Regions from separate parts of the Saccharothrix xinjiangensis genome, predicted to be linked through region 2. Evidence: riboswitches for the same ligand, from Rfam matches in the RefSeq annotation. Region 2 holds a riboswitch; each other region holds the start of a gene.

Region 1 (3,654 bases), on a different contig from region 2:
GCTGCGCACCGACCGGGACGGCGACACCGCCGTCCTCACCGGCCCGGAGGGGCCGCGGATCGTCCGCCGGGGCGGTCCGCTCGACAACGCGAAAGGGAGCAGACCATGAGGAAGGACCTGTGGATCAGGCTCAACGCGGGCTGGCGGCGGCCCGGCGACCACCGGGCCCTGGGGTGGGCGCTGTGGCAGCCGGGCTACACGGCGCAGCCCTGGCCGCGCGACGAACTGCGCGCCGCCTTCACCTACTACGTGTGCGAGGACCGGCTCGGCGGCGAACGCGGCATCGTCGCGCGGGCCACCACCACCGGTGTGGTCCACACGGCCGAGGCCGCCTCCGCCGACGCCGCGTACCGCCTGGTCGCCGACACCCTGTTCGACGACGACCTCGCGATACCGCCGGAGGAGTGGCACGCCGAGCGCTACAACCAGGAGAAGGCGAAACGGCCCTGGCCGCAGCTGCTGACCGCGTGGCGCGTGGTCACCGAACCGGTGGAGCCGCGCGTGCTGCCGGAGCTGTCCGCCTTCCCTCGCACCGGCTGGCTGCGCACCTCGGGAGCCGCCCTGTGAACCTCGGGAGCCGCCCGGTGAACAGCGCGTCGGGGTCGAGGGGTGCCGCGCCGGGCTTGACCCGAGCGGGTCGGACGACCGGACCGCGCCGAGCCGACCCCGATCAGGTCGGCCCGGGTCAAGCCGAGCCCGGTCGAGCCGGCCCCGGTCGAGCCGAGCCCGGCCGAGCCAGTCCCGGTCGAGCCAGTCCCGGTCAGGCCGGGGCGGGCCTCCGTGGAGGTGAGTCCGACGAGGCCCGCGACTCCGGTGTGGACGGTCTCGGTGTAGACGGTTCCGGTGTGGACGGTCCTGGTGTGGACGGTGGTCCGGCTCGTGGTCCCGCTCGTGGCTCGGGTGGTGGTGTCAGTCCTGGAGGGCCTTCAGCACGGCCTCCGCCGACGGCGGCACGTTGGCGCGGGGGCCGATGCGGCTGCCGAGGGCGTCGAGGGTCTTGAGGCCGTCGCCGGTGATGAGCAGGACGGTTTCGCCGTCCGGGTCGAGTTGGCCGGACTCGATGAGCTTCTTCGCGGTGGCGACCGTCACGCCGCCGGCGGTCTCGGCGAAGATGCCCTCGGTGCGGGCCAGCAGCCGGATGCCCTCGATGACCTCTTCGTCGGTGACGTCCTCGATCGCGCCGTTGGTGCGGCGCACGGCGTCCAGCACGTAGGGGCCGTCGGCGGGGGCTCCGATCGCCAGTGAGCGGGCGATGGTGTCCGGGCGCACCGGGGTGACCACGTCGTGGCCGGCCTTGTAGGCGGACGCGACGGGGGAGCAGCCGGTGGCCTGGGCGCCGAACACCCGGTACGGGGTCTGCTCGACCAGGTCGAGTTCGCCCAGTTCGCGGAAGGCCTTGTCGACCTTGGTCAGCTGGGAGCCGGACGCGATGGGGACGACGATCTGGTCGGGCAGGCGCCAACCGAGCTGTTCGGCGACCTCGTAGCCCAGCGTCTTGGAGCCCTCGGCGTAGTACGGGCGGACGTTGACGTTGACGAACGCCCAGTCCTCGTGCTCGGCGGCCAGTTCCTGGGCCAGCCGGTTCACGTCGTCGTAGTTGCCGTCGACGGTGATCAGGTTGCCGTCGTAGACGGCGGTCATGAGGATCTTCGCCTGCTCCAGGCTGGAGGGCACCAGGACCACCGAGCGCCAGCCGGCGCGGGCCGCGGCGGCGGCGACGGCGTTGGCGAGGTTGCCGGTGGACGGGCAGGCCAGGACCTTGAAGCCCAGCTCACGGGCCGCGGCGAGGGCGACGCCGACGACGCGGTCCTTGAAGGAGTGGGTGGGGTTGCCGGTGTCGTCCTTGACCCAGACCTTGCGGACGCCCAGGGCCTTGGCGAGGCGGTCGGCCTCCACCAGGCGGGTGCCGCCGGGGTTGGTGTTGGGGTGCGACTCGACGTCGGAGGGCACGGGGAGCAGGCCGCGGTAGCGCCAGATCGACCGGGGGCCGGCCTCGATGTCCTCACGGCGGACCCGGCCGAAGTCGTAGGCCACTTCCAGCGGCCCGAAACACTCCAGACAGGCGTATTCCGGTGCGAGCGGCGTCTCGTGCCCGCACTCGCGGCAGGACAGGGCGCGAGCCGGACCGAGGTCGAAGGAGGTGGTGGTCGCCGAGGGCGCACTGACAGCAGTCATCGCGAGGTATCTCCTCATCTTTCCCGCGTCGCGGGTCGGATTTGGCACCGTGATCGTTCAGCGGACGCTGGACGACGGGTTGCCGGGGCTTCTTCGGGCCGATCCCTCTGCCCCTCTGGATGAGCGGTATTCACTTGTGGTGGCCTCAACTTACGACACGTCCCGACGTGTAGCCAGTGACGTCCACCATCCGGACGGTGGGAGGGCGTGGGAGGATCGCGCGCGTGAGTGCGCCCGCTGACACGCCCGATGCCGTCCACCTGGTCATCGGCGAGGAGGAGTTGCTGGTCGAGCGCGCGGTGCGCGGGGCCCTGGAGGTCGCGCGGAAGATCGACCCGCAGGCCGACCTCACCCGCGTTCGGGTGACTGAGCTCACCCCTCCGGAGCTGGCCGAACTGGTGAGCCCGTCGCTGTTCGCGGAGGGGCGGGTGATCGCGCTCGAAGCCGCGCAGGAGGTGGGCAAGGAGATCGCCGACGCCGTGATCGCCTACGCCAAGTCACCCGCCGACGGGGTGACGCTGGTCGTCGTGCACAGCGGCGGTGGGCGCAGCAAGGCGGCCAAGGAGCTGCCCGCCGCGCTGCGCAAGGCCGGCGCCGGGGTGACCGAGTGCCCCAAGATGACCAAGGCCGCGGACCGCGAGGCGTTCGTCCGCAACGAGATCCGCGCGGCGGGTGGCGGCAAGGCCGACCCGGAGGCCGTGGCCGCGCTGATCGAGGCGATCGGGTCCGACCTGCGGGAACTGGCTGCGGCGGCGTCGCAGCTGGTCGCCGACACCGGCGGGAAGGTCGACGCCGAGGCGGTTCGCCGCTACCACCGGGGTCGGGCCGAGGTGACCGGGTTCGCGGTCGCGGAGAAGGCCGTGATGGGTGATCGGGCCGGTGCGCTGGAGGCGCTGCGCTGGGCGATCCAGCTCGGCGTGCCGCACGTGCTGGTGGCCGACGCGCTGGCGGACGCGGTGCGCACGGTCGCGCGCGTGTCGGCGGTCGGTCGGGGCGACCCGTTCAAGCTGGCGGGCGAGCTGGGGATGCCGCCGTGGAAGGTGAAGAAGGCGCAGGGGCAGTCGCGCGGCTGGGAGGAGCGGGGGCTGGCGACGGCCATGTCGGTGGTCGCGGACCTCAACGCGGATGTGAAGGGCGCCGCCGCCGACTCGGGTTACGCCCTGGAGCGAGCGGTCCTGAAGATCGTCGCCGTCCACGGTCGCCGCTGAGCCCGTGATGGGTGTGGGAGCGGTGTGAAAGCAAGAGCGCCGCTCGCCCCTCGCGGGGGAGCGGCGCTCTCGGTGCCGTGGACCAGAATCAGATCTGGTTGGCGCGCCTGGCCAGCGCCGACTTCTTGTTCGCGGCCTGGTTGGCGTGGATCACGCCCTTGGTGACGGCCTTGTCGAGCTTGCGGGAGGCCTCCTGCGCCAGCGCGACGGCCTTCTCCTTGTCACCGGCCTCGGCGGCCTCACGGAACTTGCGGATCGCGGTCTTCAGCGA
Region 2 (3,654 bases):
GGGTGACGGGTTCCGGTTCGCGGTGCGGGTCAAGCCCGGGGCCCGGCGCGAGGCCGTCGGCGGGCGGTGGGGTGACGGCGCGCTGGTCGTCGCGGTCGCCGCGCCGGCCGTGGAGGGCAAGGCGAACGAGGCCGTGCGCAAGGCGCTGGCCAGGGCTTTCGGCGTGCGGGCCCGGGACGTGGCGGTGGTGGCCGGTGAGCGTGGCCGGGACAAGGTCGTGCGGGTCGACCTCGCCGCGGCCGTCGGCTCGGAGGTGCTGGAGCGGTTGCTCGGCGCCTAGTGCCCGGGTCGAACGGTCTCGGTGGTCCGTCATCGGGTGCGCCTTGAGGGCGGTCGGTCCGTTGTGGACGACGTGGTGCGGCCCCCGGCGTCCAACGTGGACTTGACCCGGTTCGCCGGGGTCGTTCGCGGTCGGCGGTGGCGTCGTTCGGCCGGTGCCGGATTAGTCCTGATCGCCGGCACCGGGGAGAATGACGGCGACGTGCGACGACAGGAGGTCGAGTGGGTGGTGTGACGGGTTTCCTCGGCATCGCCGCCGCGGTGCTCCTGATCTCGGTCATCGCGGTGCGGTTGTCGATCCGTCTCGGACTGCCGTCGCTCCTGCTCTACCTCGGCATCGGCGTGCTGCTGGGCGAGTCGGTGCTGGGCATCGAGTTCGAGGACGCGGACCTCACCCGGTCGCTCGGCACGGCCGCGCTCGTGCTGATCCTCACCGAGGGCGGGCTGACCGCGCGGTGGCGCGACGTGCGGCCGGCGCTGGGACTGGGCGTGGCACTGTCCACAGTGTCCGTCGGGGTCAGCATCGCGATCACGGGGTTCGGGCTGCACTTCCTGCTGGACATGGACTGGCGCACGGCCCTGCTGTGGGGCGCGGTGCTGTCGTCCACGGACGCGGCGGCGGTGTTCAGCGTGCTGCGCGGGGTGGGGGTGGGCAAGAGGCTCATCGGGCCGCTGGAGCTGGAGTCCGGCATCAACGACGCGCCGGTCTACATCGCCGTCGTGCTGCTGGCGGCGCCCGACCCGATCACCTGGACCGCGCCGCTGCTGATGCTCTACGAACTGGTCGCGGGCACGCTGATCGGGTTGGCGCTGGGGTGGCTGGGCGGCGTGGGGCTGCGCCGGGCGGCACTGCCCGCGACCGGCCTGTACCCGCTGGCCACGGTGGCGGTGTGCGTGCTGGCGTACACGGCGGGTGACCTCGCGCACGCGTCCGGGTTCCTCGCGGTGTACATCTCGGCGCTGGTGCTCGGCAACGCGCGGCTGCCGCACCGGTCGGACACGCTGTCGTTCGCCGAGGGGCTGGGGTGGCTGTCCCAGATCGGGCTGTTCGTGCTGCTCGGGCTGTACGCCTCACCCGGTCGGCTGCTCGACGCGGTGGTGCCGGCGCTGGTGGCGGGCGTGGTGCTGGTGCTGGTGGCGAGGCCGCTGTCGGTGCTGTGCGCGGCGCTGCCGTTCCGGGTGCCGTGGCGGGAGCAGGTGTTCATCTCGTGGTCGGGGCTGCGCGGTGCGGTGCCGATCGTGTTCGCGCTGATACCGCTGATCCAGGGCGTGCCAGGGGCGCAGCTGCTGGTGGACGCGGTGTTCGTGCTGGTCGTCGTGTTGACGGTGGTGCAGGGGACGACGCTGCCGTGGCTGGCGAAGGGGCTGAAGCTGGTCCGGTCGGGTGAGGCGATGGAGGTGCAGGTCGACTCGTCGGCGCTGGACGCGCTGGGGGCGGAGCTGCTCCAGGTGCGCATCCAGCGGGGGTCCAAGCTGCACGGCGTGTACCTGTCCGAGCTGCGGTTGCCGCCGGGGTCGTCGGTGAGCCTGGTGGTGCGGGGCGAGAAGGGGTTCACGCCCCAGCCGACCACGCGGTTGCAGGAGCACGACCAGCTGCTGGTGGTGTGCACGGACACCGCGCGCACGGCGACCGAGCAGCGCATCCGGGCGGTGGACCGGGCCGGGCGGTTCGCGCGCTGGAAGGGCGACGCCGGCCTGCCCTGAGCCGCGCGAGTCGTACGTCCAGGTCGACCGTGTCGTACGTTCCGGTACCCCGAGTTCTACGTTCAGGTACCCCTCGGGGTGACGCGAACGTGGAACTCGGGGGTCCTGAGCGTTCGACACGACGGTCCTGAACGTTCGACTCGCGCGTTCTGGGCGTACGACACGGTGGGTCTGGGGGTACGACTCGCGCGGGTCTCAGGATTTGGGCGGGGTGGTCGGGGGGTGGGGAGGGGGTTATGGTGGTGGGGAAGGTCATGAGTGCCAGTGCGAAGCCCGAGCTCGCTGGCCGGCAACCCTCCTCACCGCGGTGGGGTGCCCTCGGTGAGGACCTGGTCGCGCGCGTCGGGCGTGCGGCAAGCGCGGGTCTCCCGGGGGAGGTCCGGACTCCTGGAGGGTGTCGTGACCGTTGTCGTTTCCCCTGTTGTCGGTGCGGCGTTGCCGCGGACGGTGGGCGCTTCGCTGCGGGTGCCGGTGTTGACGGGGGAGCGGGTCGAGTACGCGAACCTGGACCACGCCGCCAGCGCGCCCTGCCTGGAGCAGGTGCGGGACGCCGTGGACGAGCTGCTGCCCTGGTACGCGAGCGCGCACCGCGGGGCCGGGTTCGCGTCGCAGGTGTCCACCAGGGTGTACGAGCAGGCGCGGGAGGCCGTGCGGCGGTTCCTGGGTGCGCGCGGCAGTGATGCCGTGGTGTTCACGCGCAACACCACCGATGCGCTGAACCTGCTGGCCAGGAGCTTGCCGAAGCGGACGGCGGTGGTGCTGTTCGACACCGAGCACCACGCGGCGCTGCTGCCGTGGCGCGGGCCGCACGTGCGGCGGCTGCGGACGCCGGGCGACCCGGACGCGGCGGTGCTGGAGCTGGACCGGGCGCTGCGCGAGGCGCCGGTCGGGCCGCGCCTGGTCGTGGTGACCGGCGCGTCGAACGTCACCGGCGAGGTGTGGCCGGTGGCCGAGGTGGTGCGGGTGGCGCGCCGGCACGGCGCCCGCGTCGTGCTGGACGCCGCCCAGCTCGCGCCGCACCGGCCGGTGGACCTGCGCGCGCTGGACGTCGACTACGCCGTGGTGTCCGGGCACAAGCTGTACGCGCCGTTCGGCGCGGGCGCGCTGGTCGGCCGGTCCGACTGGCTCCAGGCCGCCGAGCCCTACCTGGTGGGCGGCGGCGCGACGACCCGCGTCACCGACCGCGGCGACCGGCTGGGCGTGTCCTGGTCGAACGGGCCCGAGCGGCACGAGGCGGGCACCCCGAACGTGGTGGGCGTGCACGCCCTGGCCACCGCCTGCGACGTGCTGGGCCGCCACTGGGCGCGGACGCTGGAGCACGAGCGGGCGCTGCTGGCGCGGCTGCGCGAGGGCCTGCGGTCGGTGCCCGGCGTGGCGGAGCTGTCGCTGTTCGGGGCCGGGCACGACCGGGTGGGCGTGGTCGGCTTCACGGTCGGCGCGCAGGACGTCGGCTACCTGGCGGCGGCGCTGTCCGCCGAGCACGGCATCGGCGTGCGCGACGGCGCGTTCTGCGCCCACGTGGCCGTCCAGCGGCTGGCCGGCGGGCGCGCGTTGCGGGCCTCGATCGGGCTGGGCACCACCGAGGAGCACGTGGACCGGCTGGTCGAGGCGCTGCGCCGGCTGGTCACCGAGGGGTCGCGGTTCGCGTACGAGGTGCGGGACGGCCGCTGG
Region 3 (3,654 bases), on a different contig from region 2:
TCAAGGTCACCAAGGAGCCCCAGGCCCGCAAGGTCAAAGTCGGCACCAAGCTGCCGCCGGACGGCGCGGTGTGGGACTCGCTGGCCAAGTGCGAGGCCGGCGGCAACTGGGCCATCAACACCGGCAACGGCTACTACGGCGGCCTCCAGTTCAACAAGGGCACCTGGGACGCCTACGGCGGCTCCCAGTACGCCGCGTACCCGCACCAGGCGTCCCGCGAGCAGCAGATCGCCATCGCGACCAAGCTGCGCGACGCCCGCGGCGGCTACTCGGCGTGGCCCGGCTGCCGGTCCAAGCTGGGCCTGCCGTAAGAATGGGCGCGTGACCGGAGCTTCATCGTCGGCCGGGCCGGGGGGCAGCGCGCTCCTCGGCCCGGCCGACGTCCGTCGGCTCGCCGCCGACCTCGACGTCCGCCCCACCAAGAAGCTGGGGCAGAACTTCGTGCACGACCCGAACACGGTGCGCCGCATCGCGGCCTCGGCCGGCCTGGGGCCGGACGACGTCGTGCTGGAGGTGGGACCGGGCCTGGGCTCCCTGACGCTGGCGCTGCTGCCCGCGTGCCGGGCGCTGGTGGCGGTGGAGATCGACGGCGTGCTGGCCGGCCGCCTGCCCGGCACCGTCGCCGAACGCGCGCCCGACCTGGCCGGCCGGCTCACCGTCGTGCACGAGGACGCGATGCGCGTCACCGCGGCGCGGCTGCCGCACGCGCCGACCGCGCTGGTGGCCAACCTGCCCTACAACGTGGCGGTGCCGGTGGTGCTGCACCTGCTGGCCGAGCTGCCGTCGCTGCGCACCGGTCTGGTGATGGTGCAGTCGGAGGTGGCCGACCGGATGGCCGCCGGTCCCGGCAGCAAGGTCTACGGCGTGCCCAGCGTGAAGCTGGCCTGGTACGCCGACGCCCGCCGGGCGGGCGCGGTGCCGCGCTCGGTGTTCTGGCCGGTGCCCAACGTGGACTCGGCGCTGGTCGCGTTCGAGCGCCACGAACTCCTGTCCACTGTGGACCGGAAGAAGCTCTTCTCGTTGGTGGACGCGGCTTTCGCGCAACGGCGGAAGACGCTGCGCGGCGCGCTGGCGGGGTGGGCGGGTTCGCCCGCCGAGGCCGAGCGGCTGCTGCTGGCGGCGGGTGTCGACCCGACCACGCGCGGTGAAAAGCTCGGTATCCGAGACTTTATCCGGATAGTCGAAGTTTCTTAGCGTCTTCAAACAACGATCTTTCGGCCATAAGTGTGATCTGCCGAACGGTTCCGTTACGGGCTTGCGTCGAACGGGGTCCGTCAGGTGTACTCGACGTGCCATCCCGAGCGGCCGAGAGACCTGGCTCCACGACGCCGCAGCAACCACCCCGACCTGGGGGCAGGTGCTTCAGCCAGGAACGATGGAGGATCACGTGCCCAGGATGCGAACGCTCACGCGCAGACGAGTCGTCGACCACGGCCGTCGCACGGTGTCCGGCTGTCGCAGCTGACGAGCTGACTCCCCAGTCGTCCTCCTGCTTCACCTCCGCGCCCTGAATCCCCGGGCGCGCCTGCCAGTCGAGACCTCCGGTCGCGCGCGCCACGGGCGTGCGCCGCCGCACGCAGTCGTGGAGTGAAAACGTGATCACTGTCGAGAACCTCACCAAGTCCTTCGCCGGGAGTACCGGGCAGGTTCGCGCGCTGGACGGCGTGAACCTGGACGTCGCCGCCGGCACCGTGCTGGGCGTGGTCGGCCCGAGCGGCGCGGGCAAGTCGACCCTCGCCCGGTGCGTCGCGCTCCTGGAGCGCCCCGACAGCGGCGCGATCCGCGTCGACGGCACCGACCTCGTCTCCCTCGACGGCACCGCCCTCCGCGCCGCCCGCCGGCGCATCGGCGTCGTGCCCCAGGGCGACTCCCTGCTGCGCCAGCGCACCGCCGCGGGCAACGTCGCGCTGCCGCTGGAGGCCGCCAACCTGGCCGGGCCGCAGCGCCGCACGCGCGTCGCCGAGCTGCTGGACCTGGTGGGCCTGACCGACAAGGCCAACAGCTACCCCGACCAGCTCTCCGGCGGCCAGCGCCAGCGCATCGCGGTCGCCCGCGCGCTCGCCGCGCAGCCCTCGGTGCTGCTGGCCGACGAGCCGACCTCCGCGCTGGACCCGGACACCACCGGCTCGGTGCTCACCGTGCTGGACCGGGCCCGCGCCGAACTGGGCGTGACGGTGCTCGTGGTCACCCACGACATGGGCGTGGTCCGCCGGATCTGCGACGACGTCGCGGTCCTCGACGGCGGTCGCGTCGTCGAGCACGGCAAGGTCCTCGACCTCGTGTCCGACGCCGGCAGCCGCACGGCCTCCTCGCTGCTGCCCTCCGTCGACCAGAACCCGGCGGTCGACAGCGCCTTCGACCGGGTCGCGGACGTCGTGCTGGTCGGCTTCGCCGCGGTCGGCGCGCTGCTGCCCGAGGCGACCAACCGGTTCGGCGTCGAGCTGAACCTGCTGGGCGGCGGCCTGACCAGGCTGGGCGAGACCCCGGTCGCGCGGTTCCGCGTCGGCCTGAAGGGCGAGCGCTCGGACTCCGCGCTGGAGTGGATCTCGGACGCGGGCGGCTCGGTGCGGCGGACCCTCACGGGTCCGCAGGGAGTCGCTGCGTGAGGTCTGCGACACCCTGGTCCACCGTGTTCGACGACGTGCTGCTCGCCACCGGCGAGACGTTGTACATGGTGGGCGTCTCCACCCTGATCGCGGTCCTGCTCGGCACCCCCGTGGGCATCTGGCTCCAGCTCACCGCCCCCGGTGGGCTGAAGCCCCGCCCGCTGCCGCACAAGGTGCTCGGGTTCGTGGTGGACCTCGGTCGCTCCATGCCCTTCCTGGTCCTGCTGGTGGTGCTCACCTCGCTGACCAGGCTCCTGCTCAGCACCACCATCGGACCGACCGCGGCCATCGTGCCGCTGGCCGTCGGCGCCATCCCGTTCGTCGGCAGGCTGGTCCAGAACGTGCTGTCCGAGGTGCACGTCTCCGTGGTGGAGGCGGCGGTCACCACCGGCTCCTCCACCACCCGCATCGTCCGCAGCGTCCTGCTCCGCGAGTCGCTGCCCGCGCTGGTGAACGCGATCGGCGTGACCGCGATCGCCCTGCTCGGCTACTCGGCCATGGCCGGCGTGGTCGGCGGCGGCGGGCTCGGCGACCTCGCCGTGCGCGAGGGCTACCAGCGGTTCAACGACCGCTACCTGTGGAGCACCGTGGCCGTGCTCGCGGTGATCGCCACCGCGCTCCAGTTCACCGCGAACCGCGTGGCGCGGGCCGTCGACCGGCGCCGCCACGCCTCCGTCTGACCCCCCTGTTCACGTCTTCTCCCAAAAGGAACGACATGCGTATTCGTGCTGCCCTGCTGGCCGTGCTGCTGACCGCGGTGGGCTGCGGGAGCGGCGGCCGGACCGGCGCCGCCTCGGACCCGGACGCGCCGCTGAAGGTCGGGGTGAGCCCCGTGCCCCACGCCCAGGTGCTCAAGTACGTGGCCGACAACCTGGCCGCCTCCAAGGGCCTGGAGATCGAGGTCGTGGAGTTCACCGACTACGTGCAGCCGAACACCGCGCTGGTCGACGGGTCGCTGGACGCCAACTACTTCCAGACCGTGCCGTACCTGGACACGTTCAAGGCCGAGAGCGGCGCGTCCCTGGAGTGGATCGGCCCGGTCCACCTC

What was found. A riboswitch is a leader RNA that binds a small molecule or an ion and turns the genes downstream of it on or off. The one in region 2 is predicted to bind S-adenosylmethionine.
Region 1: another riboswitch for S-adenosylmethionine. It lies ahead of thrC (threonine synthase); the one in region 2 lies ahead of ABD223_RS06500 (aminotransferase class V-fold PLP-dependent enzyme).
Region 3: another riboswitch for S-adenosylmethionine. It lies ahead of ABD223_RS00530 (methionine ABC transporter ATP-binding protein); the one in region 2 lies ahead of ABD223_RS06500 (aminotransferase class V-fold PLP-dependent enzyme).

The regions. Positions count from the first base shown of each region.
Region 1 is NZ_BAAAKE010000005.1:168,534-172,187, reverse strand. Features, by position in the region: gene ABD223_RS14240 (DNA internalization-related competence protein ComEC/Rec2) at 1-109, shown strand, start outside; gene ABD223_RS14235 (hypothetical protein) at 106-567, shown strand; gene thrC (threonine synthase) at 910-2,175, opposite strand; SAM riboswitch class I at 2,187-2,301, opposite strand; gene holA (DNA polymerase III subunit delta) at 2,400-3,383, shown strand; gene rpsT (30S ribosomal protein S20) at 3,472-3,654, opposite strand, start outside.
Region 2 is NZ_BAAAKE010000002.1:261,849-265,502, reverse strand. Features, by position in the region: gene ABD223_RS06510 (DUF167 domain-containing protein) at 1-280, shown strand, start outside; gene ABD223_RS06515 (TetR/AcrR family transcriptional regulator) at 1-6, shown strand, start outside; gene ABD223_RS06505 (potassium/proton antiporter) at 511-1,983, shown strand; SAM riboswitch class IV at 2,234-2,349, shown strand; gene ABD223_RS06500 (aminotransferase class V-fold PLP-dependent enzyme) at 2,383-3,654, shown strand, end outside.
Region 3 is NZ_BAAAKE010000001.1:110,640-114,293, reverse strand. Features, by position in the region: gene ABD223_RS00540 (resuscitation-promoting factor) at 1-311, shown strand, start outside; gene rsmA (16S rRNA (adenine(1518)-N(6)/adenine(1519)-N(6))-dimethyltransferase RsmA) at 322-1,194, shown strand; SAM riboswitch class I at 1,290-1,382, shown strand; gene ABD223_RS00530 (methionine ABC transporter ATP-binding protein) at 1,596-2,606, shown strand; gene ABD223_RS00525 (methionine ABC transporter permease) at 2,603-3,286, shown strand; gene ABD223_RS00520 (MetQ/NlpA family ABC transporter substrate-binding protein) at 3,322-3,654, shown strand, end outside.